Regions from separate parts of the Neorhizobium phenanthreniclasticum genome, predicted to be linked through region 3. Evidence: predicted binding sites of a transcription regulator. Region 3 holds the regulator's gene; each other region holds the start of a gene.
What was found. The regulator LexA, encoded in region 3, represses DNA repair genes until DNA is damaged. The targets are predictions, from matches to a motif close to TGTTCNNNNTGTGTTCNG.

Region 1 (9,920 bases), on a different contig from region 3:
TGCAGCATCTGCCGGCAATCGGGGTCGATTTTAGAAATGCACAACGTGCAGCTTTGTAGGTGGGAGCTACCTTTCCGGGCGCAGATGCGCTAAAACCACTCCATACGGCTATGGTCCGTATCGATCCTGAGGATCCGGTCCTGCGGGGTCGGGGCGGCGGCTGCGTCATCCTCGGCAAGGTTGCCGACCAGCCGGAAGAGCGACCGGATGACGCCGCCGTGACTGATGCAGACGGTCGGGCCATCGACGGATTGCAGCCATGCGCCGATCCGCCAGCAGAGGATTTCATAGCTTTCGGCGGTCGTTCCCGGCGGGATGAAGCTCCACTTCTCTCGCGTCCGGGCACGCTTGCGATCCGGAGACATACGGCTGATTTCCTTGAGCGTATGCCCTTCCCAATCGCCAAAGGAAAGTTCCCTCAGCCGCTCGTCGATTTGATACGCCTCGGGATCGAGGCCCATGGCGGCGCGAAGGAGTTCCATGGTTTCGCGGGTACGCGACAGGGGGCTTGCGACGAAGGCAAAACCCTCCGCCGCGCCGATCATTTCACGCAACCGCTCGCCGTTGCGCACCGCCTGCGACCGACCGAGCGCATTGAGCGGGATGTCTTTCTGGCCTTGAAGCCGCCCTTCGGCATTCCAGTCCGTCTGCCCGTGGCGGATCATGTAGATGAGCACGGCAAACGTCCTGAAAGCCGGTCAGTCCTTGATGACCGAGATGTCGGGCGCGTCGACGGCCTTCATGCCGACGACATGGTAGCCGCTGTCGGCATGGTGGGTTTCGCCGGTGACCGAGCGGGAGAGGTCGGAAAGCATGTAGAGTCCTACATCGCCCACTTCCTCGATGGTGACGGTGCGGCGCAGCGGCGCATTATATTCGTTCCACTTGAGGATGTAGCGGAAGTCGCCGATGCCGGAAGCGGCCAGCGTCTTGATCGGGCCGGCGGAAATGGCGTTGACGCGGATATTCTTGGGCCCGAGGTCGACCGCCAGATATTTGACGCTCGCTTCCAGCGCGGCTTTGGCGACACCCATGACATTGTAGTTCGGCATGACCTTTTCCGCGCCGTAATAGGTGAGCGTCAGCATCGCGCCGCCATCGGTCATCAGCTTTTCCGCCCGCCGTGCGACGGAGGTGAAGGAATAGACCGAGATCTGCATCGTCTTGGCGAAATTTTCCGCCGATGTGTCGACGTAACGGCCGGTCAGCTCGTCCTTGTCGGAAAAGCCGATCGCGTGCACGAGGAAGTCGATCTTTCCCCAGTGCTTTTCGAGGTTTTCGAAGACCGCATCGACGGTCGATTCATCGCTGACATCGCAATGGCCAGCCATATAAGCGCCAAGTTCGGCGGCCAATGGTTCGACACGCTTCTTCAGTGCATCACCCTGGTAGGTGAATGCGACTTCGCCGCCATGCTGATGAATGGCCTTGGCAATGCCCCATGCGATGGAACGGTTGTTCGCAACACCCATGATGATGCCGCGTTTGCCTGCCATGAGGCCGGAAGCCTGAACCATGCCTAGTCCCCTGAAACTTTAGACGAATGCTGCCTATGACATAGGCAGCCCCAGCGTTCAAGCTGGCTTCATTCATCTCGTGTTAAAGGACGTAATCAAGGGTGCATAGCGGTGTAAACCGACGCGGAACTGTCATATTCGGGCGTAATCCGCTACACGTAGAGCCCGTGACGCATGTGCCGCATCAGGTCGGTGACCTTTTCGTTCGGCTTTTCCCACAGGATAATGCGCAGTTCGACGACGAGATCGCCGCGATCTCCGGCCTCATTATAGAGACCGAAACCGCTCAGCCTGATCGTCTGGTCGGAACCGGACCAGGCCGGAATGGTGATGCTGTGGTTGCCTTCGGGCGTCTCGACGGTTGCTTCTGCACCCAGCACGGCGTCCTCCAGAGAGATAGGCAGGACCGTACGGAGATCGAAACCTTCGATGCGGAACGCGGTGTCGTGGGCAACCTTGAGCGTGACGAGAAGATCGCCCGGTTTCATGCCGGCAAGTTTGATGCCTTGACCCTTGAGGCGTACCACTTGACCTTCGGTCATGCCCTTTTCCAGGGCGAATCGGACCTCGCGCTCGTCACTCAACTTGACCGTAACCCAGCTCTGCTTCAGCAGATCTTCGACGGTCACTATCGCGTCCACGGAGAAATCCGGCGCCTTTTCAGGAGCTGGAGAGGTGCCGCGGATGCGGCGTACGAGCGAGGCGATGAGGTCTACCGCCATGACCGGCAGGGGAGGTTTTTCGCCGTTCGGGTCGACTTTTGCCGTTTCGGCAGTATCGCCGGCAGCCTGTGCCGATCCTTTCGCCTGACCCTGGGCCCTCGCCTGATCGGCTGCGGCTGCACCGAAGATGCGTTCGATCACCTCCTCCGGTGTCTCTCCCGCCGAACCTGACTGATTCTGAGGCTGATCTTGAGATGATTGAGCTTGGGATTGGGCCCGCTGCGCGTTGGCGCGCGCCAGCTCCTCCATGATCTTTTCCGCATTGGCTTTGGCGGCTTTGGCGCGTTCGGCTGCTTCTTGCGCAGCCTGACGCTGCTGCAGGATCGTCTGCTGCATTTCAGCAGCACGATCGTAGCGCTTGCGCCGCTCGGGGTCCTTCAGGACCTCGTAGGCCTGGCCGATTTCGGCAAAACGGCTCGCCGCCGACGGATCATCCTGATTGTGATCGGGATGAAGCGTCTTTGCCTTGCTGCGCCAGGCCGATTTGATTTCAGTGGCGTCGGCATTGTGCTTCACGCCCAGAACGGAATAGGGATCACGCATTGTGGGACCACCGGTTACCTGAAGCGGCGGGCCCCCGCTTGATTCTTGGACCCTCCGATACTCGTCACAATTCCGACAGCCACTCGCCGGTTCTTCATGTTCCGGCAAATGGTCTGCTTGTTCGGTAGAAATCTAGGTCAAGACTCCTGAATCAGTAGTTACGCGACCAGGCTCGGTAGTTGTTAAGGTTAAGAAACCGTTTCGAGAGTGGTTCAGAGTTTCATGGAAGGAATTCTGTTCGTAGGTGCGCGCAGGCAAAGGCGGAATATCCCGGCGCGCGCCGTGAGGATGGCGCGGGCTATTGTCGGTCGAACGCGGTGAGCATCCAGTCTCCGCTGCCGGTAAGGCAGGCCTGTCCGGAAAACATTGCAACACCTTCATAGGAATGCCGCGTCGTCATGAAGTCGCGGCAGATATGCCCTTCATTCCGGGCTTCGCGGATCTGCGAGACGACGCCAGCGCTGCCGGTTGCGGTGTTCGCCCACGGAACCGATGCTTCGCCGAGCTTGGCGAGATCAGCGGAGGTTACAGCGTTGCGGACCGTCGCCTCGTCGGAGAGTGCTGCACCCGTATGCTGGGCCGTGCCGGGCACGGTGCCGGTCGCGATGGTGCGGTCGATCTTTTCCGCACTGCCGAAGAGATCCAGACTGCTGGTGCAGCCGGCAAGTGAGAGACCGATAAGGAGGATTGCGGTGAAGCGTTTGCTGAGGGCAAGGGACCTCTTTGTACGACTCTTCGACTTTGATATCACTACCACCTTGCATCCTGTCCGATGGAGAAGCTTCGGGCACTTTTCGGGAGTATTTTAGTCAATATGTCTGAAAGCGAGTTAACAAGTGGTGACTTCACCGAGGAGACCGAACCTTTCGCACTGTTCGGAACCTGGCTGAAGGACGCGGAGCGTACGGAGCTCAATGATCCGAATGCCGTCGCCGTGGCGACCGTGGATGAATTCGGCATGCCCAATGTCCGCATGGTCCTTCTGAAGGGTTATGACGAGAACGGTTTTGTCTTCTATACCAATTTCGAAAGCCAGAAGGGCCGTGAAATTCTCGCAAACAGGAAGGCGGCGATGTGTTTCCACTGGAAATCGTTGCGCCGCCAGGTGCGCCTGCGGGGCGAGGTGGAGGTGGTGAGCGACGCCGAGGCCGATGCCTATTATGCATCGCGCGCCCGTGGCAGCCGGATCGGCGCCTGGGCGTCGAAACAGTCCCGGCCGCTCGAAGGCCGTTTCGCGTTGGAAAAGGCGGTTGCCGAATATACGGCCAGGTACGCGATAGGAGACATTCCCCGCCCGCCTTACTGGTCCGGTTTCCGCATCAAGCCCGTTTCGATCGAGTTCTGGCACGACCGCCAGTTCCGCCTGCACGATCGAATCGAGTTCCGCCGCCCTGTACCGGGCGGTCCCTGGGAGAAGGTGCGGATGTATCCGTGAGACGCATGTTGCCCGAAAACGGAACTGGTTTCGGGATAACGACATGTGGGAAGATGGAAGCGTTATCGCCCGAGCGCGAAGGGTATCCCGGAGGCGAGTGCCGAGACATATCGCGGCTGCTGGTAATAACCGTTGAGCGAGATGCGCGGCAGGGCGGTCAGCCGGTTCGCATATTTTTCGCAGAGCGTGCCGGGCTGCGTCGTCACCGCGACCGAGAAGCCGAGTTCGCGCGCGATCATGGAGTCGCGTTCCGATACGGCCAGACGCGTGCCGTAGGGATAGGCGATCGCCTTTGGGCGCTCGCCTGTCAGCGCCTCCACATAATCTGCCGATTGCCGCATTTCATCGCTGGCTTCCTCCAGGGAAAGACGGGCGACCGCCCGGTGGCTCAGCGTATGCGCGCCGAGCGAGGCGAGCGGATGCGCGGCGAGCGCCCTGAGTTCCTGAGCGTCCATGGTGAGATCGGCGGTGATTTTCAGCGGATCGATGCCGTGCCTGCGCGCCAGCGCGTCGATGTTGGAGACGGCAATCGCCTCTTCGGTCTCCTCGACATATCTGGAGAAGCGGTCGAAGGCATCGAATTTCAGGGCTTCCGAGGTCAGGCCCGTGATCTTGGCGCCATGTCCGAAATCGAAGGAGATTTCCCGCTCCCGGCCGAGCAGTTCGGCAAGCGTTTCCCACCAAAGCGAATGGGTGCGCTCGGCAAATCCGCGTGTGACGAAGACCGTGAAGGGCACGCCATGGCGCGCGAAGACGGGCAGCGCGTATTCGGCATTGTTCCTGTAGCCGTCGTCGAGCGTGAAGGCGGCAAAGGGCTGTTTCGTCGGACCGGCGAGGCGCGACGGGATATCCGCAAGAGGGATGAATTCGTAGCCCTCCGCAAAGAGCCGCTCGATGGCGTCATTTAAGAAATCCGGCGTGACTTCGAGATGCTCGCTCGGCTGCAGTGGACGCGTCCTTTTCGGCCGGACGTGATGGAGGGTGAAGATCGCGCCGCGCCCGCGCGCGTTCGGCATCATTCCGGCCCGCGCGAGAGCCGCAGCCATATCGAGGCCGCCGGCGACCAGCCGGCGTTTGACGTCCCGGCGCCAGAGCGCCTGCAGCCTCCGCTTCTTATGCCCCACTGAGATCACGCCCGTATTCTTTGCGAATGGCGCGACCCTACGCGCGGACCTGTTAAGCCTTGCTGAAGAATGAAATGCAGAATCCTGTCAGGGACGGAACGCGTCGAAGAGAGGCAGGCCGACGATGGCAGCGATCGCGATCAGCAGAAAACAGATGCGCCGGAATGTCGCTTCGGATGCGAAACCGAAGAGCTGCGAGCCGGCAGCGAGGCCAAGGCCATAGCCCGGCCCGGCAATCAGTGCCATGGCCAGGACCTCCACGGTGAGCAGGCTTCCGACGATGTAGGAGGTCGCTGAAATCACCGTCGCCAGCGCGAAATAGACCACGAGGTTGGCGCGTACCGTCAGCGGTGGAATGGCGCCACCCAGCCAATAGGCGACGACCGGTGGGCCGGACATCTGCGCGGCCCCGCCGAAAAGTCCGGCGAGTGCCCCCACGCCGATTGTCAGCGGCGTCTTTGGCTTGCCGTGATAACGCCAGCCGGAGATCAGGAAAACGAGCAGGCAGAGCACGACGACCGAGATGATCCAGCGCAGCGTCACGGAAGGCAGAAGAGCCAACAACGCCGTGCCCGCCGGAACGCCCACCAGCGCGCCGATCAGCATCGTATAGACTTCGCGCCGGTTGGCCCGTCTCCAGCCGTCCGGCAGCATGCCGAGCGTCATCGTCCCGTCGATGACGAGGAGCAACGCGGAGGCGATTTTCGGGCTCGTGGCGGCGCTGGCGAGCGGGACGAAGATCAGCGCACCGCCGAAGCCGGAGAATCCGCGCGCCAGACCCGCGATCAGCGCCGCCAGGAAGACGAAGGCGAGTTCGGCGGGTCCATGGCCCGGAAGCCATGATTCCAGAAAGGCGGCGACCGGGGAGGGCGAGTTCATGGGAAGGCCGTCATGCGGATTCGTGCGATGGCCTGCACCTGTCGGGATTTGCACCGGGGTGTCAAGCAACACTCTGGACAAGGATCACGAATCACCGCCTCCTTCTGGCACAAAAGGAGAACGTTATGCTGGAGAGACTTGCCGGCCAGTTCGAGGCCGCATCTGCCGCTTATGTCGAAACCCACGGCATCGAGCGCGACCCCGATTGGTTTGTCCTGAAACTGCAGGAAGAAGTGGGTGAACTCACCCAGGCCTGGAATCGCGCGACCGGCCGCGGCCGCAAGAAGGGGCGGAGCGAGGACGACCTCAATCGCGATCTTGCCGACGAGACCGCCGATCTCCTCGGGCATATCCTGCTTTTTGCCCGCAACAACCGGATCGATCTTGCCGCGGCGATTGAACGGAAATGGCTGTTCAGGCTGGATGCCGAGTGAGCGGGCGCTCACCAAGATCCTCGAAGAGCCGAAGGAGATAGCCGTCCGGATCGGCGATGATGAACTGGCGGTTGCCGGCCTCGTTCTTCTCGCGGCGATACCATTTCTCTTCGGGATCGAGGTAGAGTGAGACTCCGGCGGTTTCGAGCCGGGCGAGGATCGGGTCGAGCGCCGGAACCTCGATCTGCAGGTTGAGCCCGCGTCCATACGGATATTCGCGTGGTGCTCCGGCTATATCGAAATCCCGGCCGATGCCGATCTGATCGATCATCAATTGCGCCTCGTCGAGCGCCAGGAAAGCAAAACCTTCTTCCGGCCGATCGTAGACGACTGAAAAACCAATCAAATCACAATAGAAATCTCGGCTTTTCCTCCAATCGCTGACGGAAAGCTCGGGGATCAGCGCATTGGAACGATGCGGCGTCACGCCTTCGTGCCGCCGACCGTCACCTGGTCCATCCTCAGGTGCGGTTGGCCGACGCCGACCGGAACCCATTGGCCACCCTTGCCGCAATTGCCGATGCCGGTGTCGAGCTTCATGTCGTTGCCGACCATGGAGACGCGCTTCATCGCATCCGGACCGTTGCCGATCAGCATGGCGCCCTTGATAGCAGGGCCGATCCTGCCGTCTTCGATCATGTAGGCCTCGGTGCAGCCGAACACGAACTTGCCGGAGGTGATGTCCACCTGGCCGCCGCCGAAGGATACGGCGTAGATGCCCTTCTTCACCGACGCGATGATTTCTTCCGGCGTTTTGTCGCCGCCGAGCATGTAGGTGTTGGTCATGCGCGGCATCGGCACATGGGCATAACCCTGCCGGCGGCCGTTGCCGGTCGGCTTCATGCCCATCAGCCGGGCATTCTGGCGGTCCTGCATGTAGCCGACGAGCTTGCCGTTTTCGATCAGCACGTTATAGCCGGAGGGCGTACCCTCGTCGTCGATGGTGAGCGAGCCGCGGCGATTATCGATCGTGCCGTCGTCGACGACCGTGACGCCGGGTGCGGCGGCCATCTCACCCAGAAGACCGGCGAAAGCCGAGGTCTTCTTGCGGTTGAAATCGCCTTCCAGCCCGTGTCCGACCGCTTCGTGCAACATGACGCCCGGCCAGCCGGAGCCGAGCACGACGTCCATCGTGCCGGCCGGCGCATCGATTGCGGTCAAGTTCACAAGCGCCTGACGCAGCGCCTCGTCGGCGCCTGTCTGCCAGTTGCCTTCCGTCACGAAATCGCCGAAGCCGATGCGTCCACCGGTGCCGAAGGAGCCGCTCTCCTGCCGGTCGCCTTCGCCGACGACGACAGAGATATTGATGCGGGTCATCGGGCGGATATCCTGCACCCGATGGCCGTCGGCACGCAGGATGTCGACCACCTGCCAGCTTGCGGAAACGGTGGCGGTCACTTGCCGCACCTTGTCGTCCTTGTTGCGCAGATAGGCATCGATATCCGTCAGAAGCTTGACCTTCTCTTCGAAGCTTGGGGATCCGATCGGGTTCTCGTCGCCGTAGTATTTCTTGTTGGTGCGCTGAGGGGCGGCGGCATAGGAGCCGGCATAACCGGCGGTGACGGCGCGGACTGCATCCGAGGCGCGTGAAAGGGCAGCTGCGGACAATTCGCCCGCATGCGCGTAACCCACAGCCTCACCGGCGACCGCCCGTAGACCAAATCCCTGGTCTGTATTGAATGAACCGCCCTTCAGCCGGCCGTTGTCGAACGTGAGTGATTCTGCCTGGGCGTGCTCCACGAAAAGCTCGCCGTCGTCGGCGCCGGACAGCGTTTCGGAAAGGATCGAACGCAGCTTCGTCTCGTCGCAGTCGAAAAGGTTGAGAAGATCGGTGTTCATAGATGCTCCTTGGGCGTCGCTGCGAAAGACGCGCGCGCTCTCCCGTCCGATGTAGGTCCGGGGCGGGGGCGAAGCAAGTCTATCTTCGAACTGAACGCGCGCTCAGATAGGCCTGGGCCTCTTTCGGCATGGTTTCGCGCGGCAGGATGTTGAAGGCGTTTGAGCCGCTGAAGAGCATGAAGGAACGCGGACGCTCCCAGATTTCGGTGACATTGCGCCAGGTGAGGTTTCCGGTGCCGAGATCGGAGGCGATGCCGAAACCTTCCGCGTCGATACTCACATCCGCGCGACGGTCTTTCATCCGTCCGTAGCGGCCGAATGCATTGGCGGAATGGGCGCGCCAGACGATGGCGCTGAAAAGTGCCGGAAAGCAGGCTACGACGACTGCCAGGATGGCGAGCGTGAAATTGCCCTGCAGGAGCAAGACAAGACAGGCCACCAGCATCAGCGCAGCCGCGCCCCACTTCATCTTCTGCTCGCGCACGGTACGTTGGATGACGAAGGCGCGCACCGCATCGCGCACGACCTCGTCATCGAAACGGACGGGGAAGTGATGGCTGCCCTGCAGTTCCATGAGCCGTCGTCCCAGTGCGCGTATTCACTTTATTATTATACGCCGCTCAGGGGAGCGCGTCGTAGCCTTCGCCGAAGCCGGTAAGCTCGATTGGAATCCCGACGCGATCCTGGTCCGCCGATTCGCGCAGCGCGAAGACGGCGTTTTTGCCGGCGCGCAGGATGCGCATCAGCTCGTCGTCGATTTCCACCTCCACATAGCAGCCTTCCGAGAAGCAGCGGGTGAAATAGGCGCGGCCGATATTGTTGTTGTCCACATAAAGTTCCATGCCATCCTTCAAGAGCACGCCGAGCGGTGCCAGGATGCGAAGGATCTTCGCCTTCCGGTCGGCTGTCTTCAGCACGACGACCGAGAGGCCGACCTCCGGCCGGTCCTCGGCGATCACGTTCTGCATCAGTGCACACTGCTCGGCGGAGGCGCCCGCCGGTCGGTCACAGATGATCGACCAGGCGCCGTGATTCTCCCGGACATTGCCTGCTGGTGGTTGAGGCTTCTGGGCCGGCGGCTGCTGGGTCCCCGTGCCGTTTGGGGCAGAGGGAGCTGCTTGCGGCGCCGGTTGCCGGGTGGAGTCCTGCGACGGCTGTGGCATTGGCCGCGGACCGGGCTGCTGCGCAAATGCCGGAAGCGATGTAGCCGCTGCAAGCATCACGGCAAGACCAGCGCGGATCAGGGAGGGACGACCCATGGAAACCTCTGAAAGACGAATCAGTGCGGCTATTCTTGACGTCCACCAGACGAATTGAAAAGCCCCGCCGTCTTTCCAGCCGAGTACGGCGAAAATGGGACCCATAGTGCGATGTGATGTCTTGCTGATTCACGCACAAAGAAATCACCGGATTCTGGTGATAAAACG
Region 2 (9,920 bases), on a different contig from region 3:
GATCGACCACCACGCCGCCAAGCAGAGCGGCGAGGAAAAAGCCGGCGATCTGCACGATGCCGCTCTGCGAGCGGTCAACAAAGCGCTCGGAAAGATAGCCGGTGACGATGGCTGCGAAGCACCAGCCGACGAGATAACCGGCGGTGGGTGAGGCGAAAGTGGCAAGGCCGCCACGCCCGCCGGAAAGCACCGGCAGGCCGATTGCGACGAGAAGCAGGACGAGAAGGACCGCGAAACCGCCCCTTTTGGCGCCCAGCACGACACCCGCCAGCATGACACCCAGCGACTGCGCGGTGATCGGCACCGCAATGAAGCCAAGCATGATCGGCGGAATTAGTCCAAGGGCGACGATGATGGCGGCGAACAGCGCAGCCAGAACAAGATCGCGAGTGCTCATGGTTTTCACCTCAACTTCGTGACGATGTCATTTTCGTGCCCGGATGCCGCGGGCGTCGATGGCGGCGGCGATCTCGTCGGCGTTTCTGAGCGTCAGGATGATCAAGGGCACCACGAGCGTCAATGGCCCCGGCCTCAACCCACGGGCGTGGTGTGCGTCACGGATGGCTTGGTAGCGGTTCAGGATTTCCGGCACGAAACGGATCACAAGGCCGATCGAAAGGCCGATATCGGCCGCCCGAACAAGACCGATCCGTTCCAGTGGGCGGGCGGCCAGCGTGATCTCATCGATGAAATCTCCGATGTTCGTCGTCGCTGTGACGGCTGCGGCAAAAAGCGCCAGCCCAGTCAGCCGCAGGAGGACAACAAGCGCTTGCCCGGAGCTGTTGAGAAAGAGGGTAAAAACCGCAACGACCACGATCGTCAGCATGATCACCCGCAAACGAAGCCAGAATTGCCGCCATCCGAGCCTGAGCGAGGCGTAGGCACCTGCGCCGAGGATAGCGGCAACAGCAAGAAAAGCGGGCGCATCGATCAGGAACAGCAGGAAACTGATTGCCGCAAGCCCGAGGAGCTTTGCCCGCGGCGAAAGCCGGTGCAGGAACGTGTCGCCCTCGACATAGAGCGTCTTCATGCGGCGATTTCCCGGTATCGGGCAACAATTTCCCCAGGGAGTCCATCAGCAGCGAGCCGGCCCTCATGGAACAGCAGAACCCGGTCGAAATCGGCGATCAGCGAAAGATCATGGCTGATGACGATGATATTCTCGTCGAGGCCGCGGATCGTGCGTTCCACGAGGTCGCGGTTCTTCAAATCGAGCTGATTGGTCGGTTCGTCCATGATGAGGATACCGGGCTCGGTGACGAGCACGGAGGCGAGGGCTGCGAGCTGCAATTCGCCGCCGGAAAGCTCGTGCGCCCGGCGTCCGGCGAGATGGCCGATGCCGAAACGGGCGAGAATGCCGTTGACGGCAGCCTCTATCGCCTGCTTCGGCAGTTTCCGCGGTTTGAGCCCGAGCGCGATATCCTCCTTCAGGATCGGCAGGATGATCTGGTTCTGCGGGTTCTGAAAGATGAAGCCGACGTCGGCCCGCACCTTCTCGCCGTCCTTCACTGTATCGAACCCGTTGACGACCACGCGTCCGGCGGATGGTGCTACCAGACCGTTGATCATGCGCGCGAACGTCGTCTTGCCGGAACCGTTGAGTCCGATCACGCCGATGCGCCGCTCGGTCAGCGAAAGCGTCAGCGGATGGAGCACGATACGTTCCTCGAAGCGCGCTTCTGCCTGTTCGAACCGGATATCCAAGCCTCATCCTCGCTTTTTCAGCGGTCTATAAACCGGATGATGGGCAAGGGGAATTCGGAACCAAACATGAACGTTGAATATCAGGCGGCGGCATCCTAGTCTACCTTCCATGGCGATTCTCATTCCGAATGATCAGGCTAGACACATCTTCCTCGAACGGCAGCGGCTTTCCGAGCCGCCCGGCCTCGCGCTCACCAAGCCAGGTCTCCTGCAGCTCATCGACGATCTGGGCTTCGTCCAGGTGGACAGTATCGCGACCGTCGAGCGCGCCCATCACATGATCCTGTTCTCGCGCAACCAGACCTACAAGCGGGAGCATCTGACCGCCCTTCTGGAAAAGGATCGTGACCTTTTCGAGCACTGGACACACGACGCGTCGATCATTCCGGCGCGTCTTTTCCGTTACTGGAAACATCGCTTCCGCCGTCGCGAACCGATCATCGCCGAGCGCTGGAAAAAATGGCATGGCGAAGGTTTCGACGCAGCCTTCGAAGAAACGTTTCAGCATATCGTCGCAAACGGTTCGATCATGTCGCGCGACATGAAGGTGGAGGACCACAAGTCCGGCGGCTGGTGGAACTGGCATCCGAACAAGACGGCGCTCGAATATTACTGGCATACCGGCAAGCTCGCGATTGCCGGCCGCGCCAACTTCCAGAAGATCTATGATCTGATGGAACGGGTTATCCCGCCGCACCACCATGAGCCGGACGTAAGCCATGAGGAATTCATCGACTGGGCCTGCCGCAGCGCGCTGAAGAGGCTCGGATTTGCCACATCCGGCGAGATCGCCGCCTTCTGGGATCTGGTGACGCCGGACGAGGCCAAGGACTGGGTGAAAAGCCATCGTGACGAACTGACGGAGGTGCTGATCGCCTCAGCCAACGGCGGAAAACCGCGACCCTCCTTCGCTTTCACCGGATTCCCCGAGAACCTCGGCGATATTCCGGAGCCGCCGGCGCGCGTGCGGGTGCTCAGCCCCTTCGATCCGCTCTTGCGCGATCGTGACCGCGCCGAGCGGCTCTTCAACTTCTTCTACCGCATTGAGGTTTTCGTGCCGGAGCCGAAGCGGCAGTACGGCTATTACGTCTTCCCGCTGCTTGAAGGCAACCGGATGATCGGGCGCATAGATATGAAGGCCGATCGCAAGACGGGTGCGCTGGACGTCAGGCGGTTGTGGCTGGAAAAGGGTGTGCGTCCGTCCTCCGGACGACTGGAAAAGCTGGAAGCTGAATTGCTGCGCATCGCGCGTTTCGCCGGCGTCGACAAGGTGACCTATCAGGACGGCTGGCGGGGGGAATAGAGGCCAGTCGATGCGGTTTATTTGGCCCCTCACCCTAACCCTCTCCCCGCAAGCGGGAGAGGGGACGTGCCTACGTCACGCTGAGGCGAAAGCGGCACGGCATATCCCTTCTCCCCGCCAGAACGGGGAGAAGGTGCCGGCAGGCGGATGAGGGGCAACGCCGGAGCGGCTACTGTTTCTGCCTTAAAAACACCGTCGCAAGCGGCGGCAGGGCGAGCGATACGGAAAAGGCCTTGCCATGCGCCGGCTGGCGCTCCGTCCAGGCTTCCCCCTGGCCGAAATTGGAGCCGCCGTAGATTGCAGCGTCAGTGTTCAGAACCACGTCCCAGCGCCCCTCCACAGGAACCCCGATCCGGTAGCCATGCCGCGGCAACGGCGTGAAGTTGGATGCGATCAGGATGTATGCGGAACGGTCCTCCGCGCTTCGCAACATGGCGTAGACGGAATTTTCCGCGTCGTCGGCCACGGCCCATTCGAAGCCTTCATGATGCAGGTCACCGAACTGCAGGGCAGGCTCCTGCGTATAAAGCCTGTTCAGGTCGCCGACCAGCCGTTGGAGGCCAGCATGATCCGGCCGGTCGAGCAGGTCCCAGTGGACGGAGGCGTCATGGCTCCATTCCGTCTCCTGAGCGATCTCGCCGCCCATGAAGAGCAGTTTCTTGCCGGGATGACCCCACATGAAGCCGTAATAGGCGCGCAGGTTGGCGAGTTTCTGCCAATGGTTGCCCGGCATCTTGCCGAGCAGCGAGCCCTTGCCGTGCACCACCTCGTCGTGGGAAAGCGGCAGCATGAAGCGCTCGGAATAGGCGTAGATCATGCCGAAGGTCATCGCGTGGTGATGGTATTTGCGATAGACGGGATCGTCCTGCATGTAATGCAGCGTGTCATGCATCCAGCCCATGTTCCACTTGAAATCGAAGCCGAGGCCGCCTTCTTCCGGCTTCTTCGTCACATCCGGCCAGGCGGTCGATTCCTCGGCCACCATAAAGGCATGCGGGCAGCGATCATGGATGATGCTGTTCAGATGCCTTAGGAACTCGACCGCCTCGAGGTTCTCGCGCCCGCCATACTGGTTCGGGATCCATTCGCCCTCATTGCGGCTGTAGTCGCGGTAGAGCATGGAGGCGACCGCATCGACGCGCAGCCCGTCGATATGGAAATGCTCCAGCCATTCGAGCGCGCTGGCGATCAGAAACCCCTTCACCTCGTTGCGGCCGAGATTGTAGATCAGTGTATTCCAGTCCCTGTGAAATCCCTCCCTCGGGTCCTCATGCTCATAAAGAGCGGTGCCATCGAAGCGGGCAAGCCCCCAGACGTCGGTCGGGAAATGTGCCGGCACCCAGTCGAGGATGACGCCGATGCCCGCCTGATGGCAGCGATCGACGAAATAGGCAAAATCTTCCGGCGTGCCGTAGCGGCCGGTCGGCGCGAAGAGACCGAGCGGCTGATAACCCCAGGAGCCGCCAAAGGGATGTTCCATGATCGGCAGGAGCTCGATATGGGTGAAGCCGAGGCTTTCGGCATAGGGAACGAGCCGCTGGCTGAGCTCCACCCAGTCGAGCACCCGGTTACCCTCGTCGGTGATCCGCACCCACGAACCGGGATGCACTTCATAGACCGAGATGGCACCGTCGCCGATGAGGTCGGCGCGGCGGGCGCGCATCCATTCCTCGTCGGTCCAGCGGAAGGGTTTTGAGGAGGCGACGATCGAAGCGGTCGAAGGTGCGGCCTCGCTGGCGCGAGCGACGGGGTCTGCCTTCTGCGGCAGCAGATTGCCATGGGCGTCGATGATTTCGAACTTGTAGCGTTCGCCATGGGTGAGCCGGGGAACGAAAAGCTCCCAGATGCCGGCCTGAGGACGGAGCCGCATGGGGTGGCGGCGGCCGTCCCACGAATTGAAATCGCCGACGGCCGAGACGCGCCGGGCATTGGGCGCCCAGACCGCGAACCGTACACCCTCGACGCCGTCGACCTCCATCGGGATCGCTCCGAGCGTTCGTCCAAGCTCGTAATGGGTGCCCTGAGCGATGAGATGCAGGTCGAGATCGCCGAGCAGCGGAGCGAAGGAATAAGGGTCTTCCGTTTCCTGCACCGCGTCCGGCCATCGAATGCGGAAAAGATAGGGCGTAGTGCTGCCGGTCACGCCAGCGAACAATCCGCCCTCATGGATGGTTTCCAGTTCGGCCAGCACCTTGCTCGTATCTGCCTCCACGACCTGCACCGAAAGGGCCCCCGGCAGAAAGGCTCTCACGATGGTAAGGTCGCCGTACTGGTGGCGTCCGAGGATCGAGAAAGGATCGCCGTGCTGCCCTTCCACAAGGGCCTGCAAGCCCTCACGGACGGTACCGATCATCAGGTCGGAGCGCTCATATCTCATCGGGCGTTCTCCAGAAGTCTCGAGGCGATCGCCGAGAAGCCGGCAATTGGAAGCGGCAGCCAGTGCGGCCGACTGCGGACTTCATAGGCGATCTCGTAGGCCGCCTTTTCAAGGAGGAAGAGGTCGAGGATGCGGTCGCGGACCTCGTTGGATATCTTCAACGCGTCCGAACTTTCCGTGGCGTCGAAATAGGCCTGCAGAAAGGCGGGCTCGGCCATTTTGGTGAAACGGGCAACGAGCGCGTTGTGGCGGACATCATCCACTTCGCTCACAACCTCCCGATCGAGATCGGCAGAGGCCGCGAGATAACTGAGCGACCGCAGAAGCCCGGCGACGTCACGCAACGGATTGGCTTTGGCGCGGCGGTCGGAGAGATCGCGGGTCGGTTCGCCTTCGAAGTCGATGATATAGGCGTCGCCTTCCGCCACCAGAATCTGCCCGAGATGGAAATCGCCGTGATTGCGTGTCAGCAGCGTGCCGTCGATGGCTCCTGCAAGATGTTCTCCGAGCCGCAGAAGATCATTGCGGCGCTCCAGCAGCGACTTTGCCTCGGCGGCCAGGTCCGACTCCAGCGCTTCGATACTATCGGCAAGGATCGACAAGCTTTCGGAAATCCGTGTGGTCACCGCCTCGCGCGATTTGTCCGCATCAGCGGCGGTCGCCCAGACCGGCTTGAAATCCTCGTTGTCTGTTGGTTGCGCCAGTGCTACATGCAGTTCACCCAGCCGCCGGCCGATTTTGGCGACGAAGTCGGTGAGCGGCTTGAAATATTCGTCCGCCATGTCGCCGTCGATGCCGGTCACCATCGCCTCATCGATCGAGCGGCGCAGGTTGCTGAGCATCCAGTTCCAGGCATCCCCCTGATTGCGGATGGCGCTCTGCACGATGATCAGCGTATATCGCTTACCGTCCGGCGCGATGCGGGCCACCTCGCCGAGCAGCTGTGCCGTGTTCTTGTATCCGACATTGGTAAGGTAACGGGTCATCTCCACTTCAGGATGGATGCCCGGGAAGATGTGGCGGATGAGTTTTATCATCGCCATATCGCCAAGGATCAGGGAACTGTTGGATTGCTCAGCGGAGAGCCAGCGCACCTGCATGTCGTCGGCGACGCTCATGCAGTCGAGCTGGTCGGCACCTAAAAACTCCAGCGTTCCGGCACGTCCGGAGATCACCGCCCGTTCACAGAGCCCGCGGATGACGCCGCGTGCCAGGCTCTCCATCGCGAAGCCGTCGGTCAGGAAGCCGACGCGGCGGCCCTGGCGGAGGCGGGCAAGGGCCAGTTGATGGGCGAGCGCCGTTGGCTGGCTGTCGTCCCAGGAGACGGCAAGCGGCAGCAGGTAGGTATCCTTGCGTCCGCTTAAGTCCGCCTCGAGTTCGCCAAGTAGGAGGTTGCTGGCGAAGGGAATCGGCGTTGCCGCAACGAGCGAAGCGCCCCGTAGCGTTTCACCCTTGGCGCCGAACCAGCGGCGCTTGCCGAGATAAGGTGGCAGCACCTCATTCGAAAGCGTATTCGAAAGGCGCGGCTCGTCGATCAATTCCTGCAGGTCGCGTCGCACGACCATCGTCACCATGTCCTGCATCTGCTCCGGCGGCTCGGTGCGCCAGACCGGACCATCCGCTTCCGCCGCGAGCTGGAACCAGAAGAAACCATAGGGCGGCAATGTCAGGAGATAGGTGAGCTGCCCGATAGGGGGAAAGGGCGACATGCCGGAAAGCTCGATCGGCACACGGCCGGCAAATTGCGCGAGGTCGAGTTCCACGGCCTGCGGCAGGCGTGAGAGATTGGCGACACAGAGGATCGTCTCGTCATCGTATTCGCGCAGATAGGCGAGGATTTTCCTGTTTCCGGGCGCCAGGAATTTCAGCGAACCACGGCCGAAGGCAGGGTGCTTGTTGCGCAGCGCCAGCATCCGCCGCGTCCAGTTGAGCAGCGAATGGGCGTCGGCACTCTGGGCCTCGACGTTCAGGGCTTCGTAGCCATAGAGCGGGTCCATGATCGGTGGCAGCACGAGCTTCGCCGGGTCGGCCTTGGAAAAGCCGCCATTGCGGTCCGGCGACCATTGCATCGGGGTCCTGACACCGTCGCGGTCGCCGAGATAGATGTTGTCGCCCATGCCGATCTCGTCCCCGTAATAGAGGACTGGTGTGCCGGGCATGGAAAGAAGCAGCCCGTTCATGAGCTCCACGCGCCTGCGGTCGCGTTCCATCAGCGGTGATAGGCGGCGACGGATGCCGAGATTGATACGCGCACGGCGGTCAGCGGCATAGATGTTCCAGAGATAGTCGCGTTCCTCGTCGGTCACCATTTCGAGCGTCAGCTCGTCATGGTTTCTGAGGAAGATCGCCCACTGGCAATTCTTCGGAATTTCCGGCGTCTGCCGCATGATGTCGGTGATCGGGAAGCGGTCTTCCTTGGCGATCGCCATGTACATGCGCGGCATCAGCGGGAAGTGGAAGGCCATGTGGCATTCGTCGCCATTGCCGAAATATTCGCTTGTATCCTCCGGCCATTGGTTCGCTTCGGCGAGCAGCATTCTGCCCGGATGGGTGGAATCGAGCGCGGCGCGGATCTTCTTCAGGACGTCGTGCGTCTCCGGCAGGTTCTCGTTGATCGTTCCTTCGCGCTCGACGAGGTAGGGGATCGCATCGAGCCGGAAGCCATCTATGCCGGTCTCCAGCCAGAAGCGCATGATGCCGAGCAGTTCTTCGAGCACCAGCGGATTGTCGAAGTTGAGGTCCGGCTGGTGCGAATAGAAACGGTGCCAGTAATAGGCCCCCGCGACCGGATCCCAGGTCCAGTTGGATTTCTCGGTGTCGAGGAAGATGATCCGCGTCTCCGGAAATTTGTGATCCGCGTCCGACCATACGTAGAAATCCCGTTCCGGCGACCCGGGCGGCGCATGCCGGGCCCTCTGGAACCAGGGATGCTGATCGGAAGTGTGGTTGATGACGAGTTCGATGATGACCCTGATACCCCGCTCGTGGGCTGCATCGACGAAGGCCTTGAACTCGTCCAGGGTGCCGTAATCCGGGCTGACATTCGCGTAGTCGGCAATGTCGTAGCCGTCGTCGCGGCGGGGGGAAGGAAAAAAAGGCAAAAGCCAGATCGCGTTGGCGCCGAGCGAGGCGATGTGGTCGAGCTTCTCGTGCAGGCCCTTGAAGTCGCCGATGCCGTCGCCGTTGGCGTCATAGAAGGACTTGATGTGGAGCTGGTAGATGATTGCGTCCTTGTACCACAGCGGGTCCGTCTCGTGGGGCTGGGCCTGGTTCTGGCCGCGAGTGGTCGTCATGTCCATTTTGCTTTCTTCCCTTATCTCACGCGCCAGATCGCAAAGGGCAGTCCTGCATGAGGATCGAGCCTGATCCTCTGCATCTTGCCGGCTAAGGTGAACCTGTGCCCGGTGATCAGGTCTTCGACATCAAGCGCGGCGTGGTCGGGGAGGTTCCATGACCAGAGCGGAATTTCGACATCCGCTTCGTGGGCATTGTAGGGATCGAGGTTCACTGCGATCAGCAGGACGTTCTCCCGCCCCGCGCTCGCCCTCTCGTAGAACATGATGTTGTCGTTCCAGGCGGTGAGACGCTGGATGCCGAGATGCGAATGCAGCGCCGGGTTCTCGCGGCGGATGCGGTTGAGCATGGTGATCTCGGACTTGATGTTGCCCGGCCGGTCATGGTCCCAGGCGCGAATCTCGTATTTTTCCGAATCCGCATATTCCTTGCGCTTGGCATCTGGCCTGCCTTCGCAGAGTTCGAAGCCGTTATAGACGCCCCAGAGGCCCGAAAGCGTCGCGGCGAGCGCGGCGCGGATAAGAAAGGCCGGGCGCGGCGCATTCTGCAGAAAATCCGGGTTGATATCGTGCGTGTTGACGAAGAAATGCGGCCGGAAGAAATCCTTCGGCTCTTCGGTGGTGATCTCGCGCATATATTCTTCGAGTTCCCACTTGGCGTTGCGCCAGGTGAAATAAGTATAGGATTGCGAGAAACCGATCTTGGCGAGCCGGTACAGGACCTTCGGCTTGGTGAAGGCCTCCGACAGGAAGACCACGTCGGGGTGTCGCGAGCGGATATCGGCGATCAGCCATTCCCAAAAGGGGAAGGGCTTGGTGTGCGGATTGTCGACGCGGAAGAGTTTGACACCCTGATCCACCCATTTCTGAACAACGTCGCGCAATTCGATCCAGAGCGACGGGACCGCGTCACAGGCATAGAAATCGACGTTGACGATGTCCTCGTATTTCTTCGGCGGGTTTTCTGCGTAGCGGATCGTGCCGTCCGGCCGCCAGTCGAACCAGCCGGGATGTTCCTTCAGCCAGGGATGATCGGGTGAGCACTGGATCGCGAGGTCGAGAGCGATTTCGAGGCCATGCTCCTTTGCGGCATCGATCAGCCGGCGGAAATCTTCGAATGTTCCGAGCTCGGGGTGGATCGCGTCATGGCCACCCGCCTCGGAGCCGATCGCATAAGGGCTGCCGGGATCTTCCGGTGCTGCCCGCAGGCTGTTGTTCTTGCCCTTGCGGTTCGTCTTGCCGA
Region 3 (9,920 bases):
CGGCCTCGGCCTTCGGCACAGGGGCAGCTCCACCGCCAGAAGACGCGGCAGCCGAAACATCCTCGCCTTCTCCGGCGAGGATCGCGATCAGGGCGTTGACCTTGACCGCTTCCGTGCCGGCCGGGACGACGATCTTCGCAACGGTGCCCTCATCGACGGCTTCCACTTCCATGGTCGCCTTGTCGGTTTCGATCTCGGCGATCACATCGCCGGACTTGACCTTGTCGCCTTCCTTGACCAGCCACTTGGAAAGGTTGCCCTCTTCCATGGTCGGCGAAAGGGCAGGCATGGTGATGTTGATCGGCATCGAAACGCCCTCCCCTTATTTGTAGCAGACGGTCTTCACCGCCTGGACGACTTCGCCGACATTCGGCAGCGCCAGCTTTTCCAAGTTCGCCGCGTAAGGCATCGGGACGTCCTTGCCAGCGATCGTCAGGATTGGCGCGTCGAGATAGTCGAAAGCCTGCTGCATGACGCGGGTTGCGATTTCCGTGCCGACCGACGACTGCGGATACCCTTCCTCGACGGTGACGAGGCGGCCGGTCTTCTTGACCGATTCGATGACCGTCGGCAGATCCATCGGGCGGATGGTGCGAAGGTCGATCAATTCGACTTCGATCCCTTCCTTTGAAAGCTCCTCGACCGCCTTCACGGCATAGGTCATGCCGATGCCGAAGGAGACGACGGTCGCGTCCTTGCCGGTCTTGTGGATGCGGGCCTTGCCGATCGGCAGCACGAAATCATCAAGCTTCGGCACTTCGAAATGATGGCCGTAGAGGATCTCGTTTTCCAGGAAGATGACCGGGTTCGGATCGCGGATGGCAGCCTTCAGGAGGCCCTTGGCGTCGGCTGCCGTGTAAGGCATGACGACCTTGAGGCCCGGGACATGGCTGTACCAGGCGGCATAATCCTGGCTGTGCTGGGCGGCGACGCGGGCGGCCGCACCGTTCGGACCGCGGAAGACGATCGGAGCGCCCATCTGGCCGCCGGACATGTAGAGCGTCTTGGCAGCCGAATTGATGATCTGGTCGATCGCCTGCATGGCGAAGTTGAAGGTCATGAACTCCACGATCGGCCTGAGACCGGCCATGGCGGCACCGACGCCGACGCCTGCGAAACCGTGCTCGGTGATCGGGGTATCGACCACGCGGCGGGGACCGAACTCCTGCAGCAACCCTTGCGTGATCTTGTAGGCACCCTGGTATTCGGCGACTTCCTCGCCCATGACGAAGACATCCTCGTCGCGGCGCATTTCTTCCGCCATGGCGTCACGAAGCGCTTCGCGGACGGTCATGGTCACCATTTCGGTGCCGGCCGGAATATCCGGGTCGGAGGCCGTCGGCGCGATCGGCTGGGCCGGAACAGGTGCGGATGCGGAGCCGGTTTCAGTCGGCTTTTCTTCCTGCGGTACCTGCGGAGCCGCAGCCTTCGGCGTTTCGGCGGACGCTTCAGAACCGATGTCGGCAGCGCTTTCGCCGTCGGCGAGGAGAACGGCGATCTTGGTGTTCACCTTGACGTTTTCGGTGCCGGCCGGAACGAGCAGCTTGCCGATCACGCCCTCATCGACGGCTTCCACTTCCATGGTCGCCTTGTCGGTCTCGATTTCGGCGATCACGTCGCCGGAGGTAACCTTGTCACCTTCTTTTTTCAGCCATTTGCTGAGCGTGCCTTCCTCCATGGTCGGGGAAAGGGCGGGCATAAGGATATCGATAGGCATAAAACTCCCTCCCCTCGATCAGAGCAGAATGTCGGTATAGAGCTCGGACACATCCGGCTCCGGATCGGCCTGGGCGAAATCGGCGCTGTCGGCGACGATGTCGCGGACGTCCTTGTCGATCGCCTTCAATTCGTCCTCGGTCGCCCAGCCCTTTTCGAGAAGGCGAGCGCGCACCTGCTCGATCGGGTCGTGCTCGGAGCGCATCTTCTGTACCTCGTCCTTCGAGCGGTACTTGGCCGGATCCGACATGGAGTGGCCGCGATACCGGTAGGTCAGCATTTCGAGGATGATCGGGCCCTTGCCGGACCGGCAATGTTCCATCGCCTCGTCGGCGGCAGCCTTCACGGCGCGTACATCCATGCCGTCCACCTGGAAACCGGGAATGTTGAAGGAAGCGCCGCGCTGCGAGAAATTGGCCTGCGCCGTGGCCCGGGCGGTCGAGGTGCCCATGGCATAGCGGTTGTTCTCGATCACATAGACGACCGGCAGCTTCCAGAGCTCGGCCATGTTGAAGCTCTCGTAGACCTGACCCTGGTTGGCCGCGCCGTCACCGAAATAGGCGGTGCTGACCGCATTGTTGCCGCGGTATTTGTTGGCAAAGGCCAGACCGGTACCGAGCGAGACCTGGGCGCCGACGATGCCGTGACCGCCGTAAAAGTTCTTTTCCTTGGAGAACATGTGCATGGAGCCGCCCTTCCCCTTGGAATAGCCGCCCCGGCGCCCGGTGAGCTCCGCCATGACGCCACGCGCGCTCATGCCCGTCGCCAGCATGTGGCCGTGGTCACGGTAGCCGGTGATGACCTGGTCGCCTTCCTTCAGCGCCATCTGCATGCCGACGACGACTGCTTCCTGGCCGATATAGAGATGACAGAAGCCGCCGATGAAGCCCATGCCATAAAGCTGGCCGGCCTTTTCCTCGAAGCGGCGGATCAGGAGCATGTCGCGGAGGGCCTTGAGCTCCTCTTCCTTGCTGAAGTCAGCAAAGGTGCCGCCGTCGAAATTCTTCTTTGCCGGCCTGGATGCCGTCTTGGTAACAGATTTTGCCGTAGCAGACTTTGCCGCGGATTTGCGGCCGGATACAGACGCGGTTTTGGTCGGCGCCATTCATCCCTCCCTCTCGTGCTGCATGGAGAGCGGCTTTAGTGCCCGACGCTGGCCGTCGGAAACCCGCTCCGGTTTCGAGGCCGTACCATAGGCAAGAAACGAGACCCCAGCAATGCCATAAATGCATGGCTCACATTCCGCACAACACACTGAAAAGACTTGCGAAATGTTAAGTTAACCAGATTCCGGTTAACTCAGAAGTAGTTATTGAAGATGACGATTTCGTCGTTGCGCGAAACATTGAGCTGATAGCGGGCGATCTCATCGAGCATATCTTTCTCCAGAGAGCCGTCACTCATGAGCTGCACCTGCCGCTCAAGCGCCTCGCGTCTGGCCGTCAGCCTGGCGAGCTCCTCGGCACGCGCCTGCCGCTGACGCTCGAATTCCTCGGTGGCGATCAGACCCAGATCACCATGCACAGAATGATAGCCGAAGTATGAAAGGAAGGCGACGGTAATGGCGGGGAGGACAAAACGACCGAATTTTCTTTGTCTGTGATGCTTCGTCCACATGCCCAATCAACGCCTTGTCACGCTCTACGGGGATCGCAGAAATCGATCCGAACAGAATTTCAAATTCGCAGAACTTGCTTAAGCAATCGCTAACTAGAATCGAGTCCGCCGATCTCGACATTCAGGACGTGGAAGCCCCGTAAGTTCTGACGGGAGAAGAAATATGTCGCGCCGTTTTGCCCATTCACAACGCCGCGCGGAGGGACATCCCCTCTCCCCGCGTGCGGGGAGAGGGTGAGGGAGGGGCGTGGAGTTTAGGCCTTCAAAATGCCGCGGCCGGCATAAGCCGCCTGCGGACCCAGCATTTCCTCGATGCGGATGAGCTGGTTGTACTTGGCAAGGCGGTCGGAGCGCGACAGCGAGCCGGTCTTGATCTGTCCGCAATTGGTGGCGACCGCGAGGTCGGCGATGGTGGAATCCTCCGTCTCGCCCGAACGGTGCGACATGACAGCCGTGTAGCGCGCCTTGTGGGCGGTCTCGACGGCATCGAGCGTTTCCGAAAGCGAACCGATCTGGTTGACCTTGACGAGGATGGAGTTTGCGACACCCATGCGGATGCCGTCGCGCAGACGCGCGGAATTGGTGACGAAGAGGTCGTCGCCGACGAGCTGGCACGTGGCGCCGATCTTGTCGGTGAGCGCCTTCCAGCCGTCCCAGTCGTCCTCCGCCATGCCGTCCTCGATCGAAATGATCGGATACTTGCCGACGAGCTCGGCGAGGTAATCGGCCATGGCGCCGGATTCCAGCGTGCGGCCTTCGCCTTCCATCACGTATTTGCCGTCCTTGAAGAACTCCGTCGAGGCGCAGTCGAGCGCCAGGCAGACGTCGTCGCCCGGCTTGTAGCCGGCCTTCTCGACCGACTTCATGATGAAATCGAGGGCTTCCGGGGCGCTCTTCAGGCCCGGAGCGAAACCGCCCTCGTCGCCGACATTGGTGTTATGCCCCTGGGCGGCGAGTTCCTTCTTGAGGACATGGAAGATTTCCGAACCCATGCGCACCGCGTCACGCAGCGTATCGGCGCCGACCGGCATGATCATGAATTCCTGGAAGTCGATCGGGTTGTCGGCATGGGCGCCGCCGTTGATGATGTTCATCATCGGAACGGGGAGGACATGCGCGTTCGGACCGCCCACGTAGCGGTAGAGCGGCAGGCCGGCGGATTCGGCGGCGGCCTTGGCGACGGCGAGCGACACACCGAGGATGGCATTGGCGCCGAGGTGCGACTTGTTCGGCGTGCCGTCGAGCGCGATCATCGTCTTGTCGATGTGGATCTGGCTTTCGGCATCGAAACCACCGATCGCATCGAAGATCTCGGTGTTGACCGCCTCGACAGCCTTTTCGACGCCCTTGCCGCCGTAACGCTTGCCGCCGTCACGCAGTTCGACCGCCTCGTGCGCGCCGGTCGACGCGCCGGACGGAACAGCTGCACGGCCAAAAGAACCGTCTTCCAGATAAACGTCCACTTCAACCGTCGGATTACCGCGGCTGTCGAGGATTTCACGGGCGATGATATCGGTGATGGCGGTCAAAAGACTCTCCCTGGGCTTGGACGTCGGATCTATACGGTTCGGGTCACTGAACATGTCCCACAGTCAGTGACACGAAAATTACAATGCAGCCGCTTTTCGCGCTTTTTCAGGCAGGCGCTTCAGGCAGCCTTTGCGACCGCATCGAGGGCAAGCAGCTTTTCCAGCAGCCGAGGCATGTCTTTGAGATGCACCATGTTCGGACCGTCAGACGGAGCATTGTCCGGGTCCTCGTGGGTCTCGATGAAGAGGCCGGCGACACCGACGGCAACGGCCGCCCGCGCCAGCGTCTCGACGAATTCGCGCTGGCCGCCGGTGGAGCCGCCCTGTCCACCCGGCTGCTGGACCGAATGCGTCGCGTCGAAGACGACCGGAGCGCCCATCGCCGCCATAATCGGCAGCGAGCGCATGTCGGACACCAATGTGTTGTAACCGAAAGAGACGCCGCGTTCGCAGAGCAGCACATTCGGATTGCCGCTCTGGGTGAACTTGGCCAACACGTTCTTCATGTCCCAGGGTGCCAGGAACTGGCCCTTCTTGACATTGATGACGCGGCCGGTTTTCGCCGCAGCGACAAGCAAGTCCGTCTGGCGGCAAAGGAAGGCCGGGATCTGCAGCACGTCCACCGTCTGTGCGACGATGGCGCACTGCTCTTCCGTGTGAATGTCGGTGAGAACCGGGAAGCCGAATTCCTTCTTCAGATCGGCGAAGATTTCCATGGCGCTTTCGAGCCCGATGCCGCGCCTGCCGGAAATCGACGTGCGGTTCGCCTTGTCGAAGGATGATTTGTAGACGAGCCCGATGCCGAGCTTGTCGCAAAGCTCCTTCAGCGCACCCGCCATCATGAAGGCGTGGTCGCGGCTTTCCATCTGGCACGGGCCGGCGATCAGCGACAGGCGGGCATCCTGTGCGAAGACGACCTTGCCGTGCCCTTCGCCGACGGAGACGCGCGGATTGGCGGAGACTTCCATGAGACTATTCCTCGAAACCGAACAACACACCCTGGCCGGGCGCCGCCTGGACCAGCACACGGCCCTCCCGACGGACGAATGCGACGTCATTAGCAGCAAGGATGATCTCTGTCACGGCAAGATCGGCAGTCTTGAAGATGATCGCCCGGCCGCGCAGACCTTCGGCATTCGGCAACGGCGCAAGGGCGAATTCCGATTCGAGATCTTGATCCTGCATGACGCGGATGCGCGTGTTCGAAGCGACAAGCTCCACGGCCGCAGCTTCGATCCCGGCTTTCGCAAGCAGCACCTCTTCGAGCAGGGGCGCAAAATCGTCGGGCGATGCGGCCGAAAGAACGATCTCGCTCAAGCCGGTCACCGTATTGGAATGGCGTTCCAGTTCGCCTCGATCGGCCGGCAGCGGATTGATCCGCTGTGCAGAGAACAAGAAGAAATCCGGCGCATGCTCGTCTCCCGCAAAGGCCAGCCGGAAGCTTGCCTCAGTCTCGGAACCGTCCGGCATCTTCACGCCGCGGGAGAATTCCAGGATATCGCCCGCGGAAATCCCGCGCAGCCTGAAACGCGCGTGATCGGCTGCCGCATCGCCCGTGGCAACCGCGAGGGCCGAAAAGCCCTGACTGTTACGCGCCTTGCGGAAGTCGAGATCCCGGGCGGTGAAGACATTGCCGCGCTTGGCCGCGGCTGTCGCCTGACGCCGGTTGGCGATCGCCAGCGGCTCCAGATAGGCCCCATCCGAGAAAAACACGCAGGCATTGGCCGTGCCGAAAGGATGAAAGGCCTCCGGCGCAACTGTAAATCCGAGTTCTGCCAGTCGCGAACGCGCGACGGCAAGGTCCGCCACCGGCAGAACGAGATGATCGATTAGTCTAGCATTCACGCGAGAGCCCCCAGAATCCGGAATCGCAGCACTACATTGGCAGCGGATCGGCTTCGAGCAAGTGGTGTCGAAAGAGATATGTTGCAGACATCCATGAAGAAAAATCATCATACTTCACGAAAATTTAGGGACTTGCGGAACACATATGGAACATATAGTGTATGTTCTTGATTTGTTTCCGACTCTCAAGGTGCCAAATATGCTCACGCGCAAACAGCAGGAATTGCTTCTGTTCATTCACGAACGCATGAAGGAATCCGGCGTGCCGCCCTCCTTCGACGAAATGAAGGACGCGCTCGACCTCGCGTCGAAGTCCGGCATCCACCGGCTGATCACCGCACTGGAGGAGCGCGGCTTCATCCGCCGCCTGCCGAACCGGGCACGTGCCCTTGAAGTCATCAAGCTGCCGGAAGCCTATCAGTCGAGCCTGCAGCCACGCCGCGGCTTCTCGCCGAGTGTTATCGAGGGCAGCCTCGGCAAGCCGCAGCCGGTCGCTGCCGCTCCGGCCAAGCCCGCAGCCAACGACGATCTCTCCAACGCCACCACGGTTCCCGTCATGGGCCGCATCGCCGCCGGCGTGCCCATCTCGGCGATCCAGAACAACACGCATGATATCGCAGTGCCCGCCGAGATGCTTGGTTCCGGCGAACATTACGCGCTGGAAGTCAAGGGTGATTCGATGATCGAGGCCGGCATCCTGGACGGCGACACGGTGATCATCCGCAACAGCAACACCGCCAATCCGGGAGACATCATCGTAGCGCTGGTGGACGAGGAGGAAGCGACGCTGAAGCGCTTCCGCCGCCGTGGCGCCTCGATCGCGCTGGAAGCCGCGAACCCGGCCTACGAAACCCGGATATTCCCGCCCGACCGGGTAAAGGTCCAGGGCAAGCTGGTCGGCCTCATCCGCCGTTACCATTGATCAATTGCCGAAGCGGTTCCGGGAGCGCCGAGGCGAACATCTTGTTCCGCCAGTCATAGTGGCGATGCCTGCTCCAGGGGCGGTCATGGCCGGCCATGGCGGGGCGAATAGTCCATTGCCGGATGTCGGCTGCGCCGTGCAGGGAAATTTCGAGCGCACCAGTCTTTCGCAAAGCATTGCCGTTGATCATCAATGCGCCGGAGCGGCAGTGATCGAAACGGGCGCGCGGCGCGATGATGATATGGGCGGCATCGCAGGCCGCACCGGCATAACGGCTGTCTTCGACGGAGGCTATGTTGGTGCCCCCGGAAGTTTTCACCCCGCAGAAGACACGCGGCTCGCATACGAAATGACCGGCAGGCACCTGCCTGATGCGGGACCGCGCCGTCTCGATTTCGGCCTGCGTCAGCTCGCGGCGCTCCTCAGGCTTCCCATCGGGCGGTTTATCTCTTGCTGATGACACGTCCGGTTTTATGGGATCGCCCAGGAGAAGTGCCCGTTTCCACTGGCCGTAGATGAAATCGGGCGGACGGGTGCGGTTGGTGGCAATACCTTCCCTGCCTATCACGGCAATCATCGTTCCGTCCTCGGCAACTAGAATATCCGGCAGGGGCTTCGATCGTTCGTGCCAGGAGAACAGCAATGCGGCGGCAACGAGCGGAATGCCGACCAGCCGAAGCCTGCTTCTCAAAAGGGTCAGCAGAAGAAAACCGGCCGTGGAGACAGGCAGGAACCAGGGATGCTGACGACCGATACCGGCGTCGCCGCCCCAGGCCGCGACATGTCTTGCTATGGAGATCACCGCTTCCAGGCCGAGACCCATGAGCTTCAGGAAAGGCGCATCGAGCCCGAACGGTACGAGCAGCATGCCGACCAGTCCGGCCGGCATGACCACGAAAGAAATGATCGGCATGGCGGCGAGGTTTGCCGCCAGGCCGCCGTAGGTCGCAATCCGATGGAAATGCTCGACCGAAAAGATCGCCGTCGACGTGCTGCCGATCAGGGTCGTGGCAAGAATGCCCGCAATGAATTTCCAGGAAGCCAGTACCGGCGTCACCACAGGGTGACGAATTTGCAGCGGTTCCGGATCGTGCTTTTTCGATCGATTTTTCCAGAGCGCATAACCGGCGACCAGCGCTGCGGTAGCCGCAAAGGACATCTGGAAGCTGGGCCCCAGGATTTCCGAGGGCGAAACGGCGATAATGATCAGGGCCGAAAGCGCCACGTTGCGCAAGCTGATCGACGGTCGGTCGAAGAAGACTGCGACAAGCATGACCGCCATCATGATATACGCCCGCTCGGCCGAAACACCGAAGCCGGAAATCAGGTAATAGGCGGTCGCCATCACGAGCGCGCCGGCGGCAGCGATCTTCTTCACCGGATAGGCCTGGGCAAACCCGGGAAAAAACGAAAGGACAGTGCGGACGCCGACAAAGAAGATGCCGGCGGCAAGCGCCATGTTCAGCCCGGAGATCGCGACGATATGGGCAAGTCCGGAAAGCCGGAGCGCCTCGGTGGTCTCCTTGGAAATAGCCCGGCGTTCGTCGGTCACGATCGCGGCTGCGAAGGCGCCCGCATCGCCCGGCACCGTTTCGCGAATATGGCTTGCAATGGCGCTGCGCAGATCAAAAAGCCCGCTTTCGAATTCTGCAATCCAGGCTCGCGGCAACGCCGGGCCTGCCTCCTTATTCGGCACTCCATAGAAAAAACCGACGGCGCCGATACCATCGAAATAAGAAGAGAAGGCGAAATCGTTAAGCCCCGGCAGCGCAGGCCCCGAAGGCGGCGATATGCGTACCCGGCCGCTGATCGTCTCGCCGGTTTCCGCAGATTCGTGCCGCGCCCTGGCAAGCAGCGACACCCGCTCCGGAGGGCGTCGGATCTCGGGATTGGCTGTCCGTCCGACGCGGACTAAATAGCGCCAGCGTCCATTCGCATCGATTTCCCGCCGCTCGACCACGCCGGTCAGTTCGGTCGTCACCGGCGAGTCGAGAACGACTGTACTTTGCCTCCATGTTTCCAGCTCCGCGAGCATCATGCCGCCGAGAAAGAGTGCGGCGGCGACCGGGATGATACGTGCCATGCCGAATTGGTGACGCGTTATGGCAGCAATTATGGTGCATGCGAGAAAAGCCACAAAAAACGGCAGAAAAGCCGGATCTTGCGGCAAGGAGAACCAGCATGCGGCCCCTGCACCGACGACAACGGGAACGAAGAGGAAGCCATGCCCATGCGCCTCCTCTTCCAAGATCATGGACGGCGCATTGCGCCACAGGCGCTTCAAACCCACG

Region 1: ABK249_RS00615 (nucleoside triphosphate pyrophosphohydrolase family protein) is a predicted target of LexA. The motif match lies at 6,326-6,343, and genes of this name have one in related genera.
Region 2: ABK249_RS00780 (energy-coupling factor ABC transporter ATP-binding protein) is a predicted target of LexA. The motif match lies at 1,760-1,777, and genes of this name have one in related genera.

Annotation. Positions count from the first base shown of each region.
Region 1 covers NZ_JBEAAL010000001.1:115,973-125,892, reverse strand. The annotation lists gene ABK249_RS00650 (histidine phosphatase family protein) at 90-677, opposite strand; gene fabI (enoyl-ACP reductase FabI) at 699-1,517, opposite strand; gene ABK249_RS00640 (DnaJ C-terminal domain-containing protein) at 1,670-2,782, opposite strand; gene ABK249_RS00635 (RT0821/Lpp0805 family surface protein) at 3,081-3,539, opposite strand; gene pdxH (pyridoxamine 5'-phosphate oxidase) at 3,597-4,217, shown strand; gene ABK249_RS00625 (polysaccharide deacetylase family protein) at 4,280-5,350, opposite strand; gene ABK249_RS00620 (sulfite exporter TauE/SafE family protein) at 5,429-6,220, opposite strand; gene ABK249_RS00615 (nucleoside triphosphate pyrophosphohydrolase family protein) at 6,346-6,654, shown strand; gene ABK249_RS00610 (bleomycin resistance protein) at 6,635-7,081, opposite strand; gene tldD (metalloprotease TldD) at 7,078-8,493, opposite strand; gene ABK249_RS00600 (YcxB family protein) at 8,573-9,067, opposite strand; gene ABK249_RS00595 (invasion associated locus B family protein) at 9,114-9,752, opposite strand.
Region 2 covers NZ_JBEAAL010000001.1:149,944-159,863, reverse strand. The annotation lists gene ABK249_RS00790 (biotin transporter BioY) at 1-397, opposite strand, end outside; gene ABK249_RS00785 (energy-coupling factor transporter transmembrane component T family protein) at 425-1,030, opposite strand; gene ABK249_RS00780 (energy-coupling factor ABC transporter ATP-binding protein) at 1,027-1,704, opposite strand; gene ABK249_RS00775 (winged helix-turn-helix domain-containing protein) at 1,814-3,007, shown strand; gene glgB (1,4-alpha-glucan branching protein GlgB) at 3,177-5,384, opposite strand; gene treS (maltose alpha-D-glucosyltransferase) at 5,381-8,683, opposite strand; gene ABK249_RS00760 (alpha-1,4-glucan--maltose-1-phosphate maltosyltransferase) at 8,698-9,920, opposite strand, start outside.
Region 3 covers NZ_JBEAAL010000020.1:121,434-131,353, reverse strand. The annotation lists gene ABK249_RS23265 (pyruvate dehydrogenase complex dihydrolipoamide acetyltransferase) at 1-307, opposite strand, end outside; gene ABK249_RS23260 (pyruvate dehydrogenase complex E1 component subunit beta) at 323-1,717, opposite strand; gene pdhA (pyruvate dehydrogenase (acetyl-transferring) E1 component subunit alpha) at 1,736-2,821, opposite strand; gene ABK249_RS23250 (FtsB family cell division protein) at 3,016-3,333, opposite strand; gene eno (phosphopyruvate hydratase) at 3,588-4,862, opposite strand; gene kdsA (3-deoxy-8-phosphooctulonate synthase) at 4,982-5,830, opposite strand; gene ABK249_RS23235 (VOC family protein) at 5,835-6,707, opposite strand; gene lexA (transcriptional repressor LexA) at 6,907-7,629, shown strand; gene ABK249_RS23225 (ComEC/Rec2 family competence protein) at 7,610-9,920, opposite strand, start outside.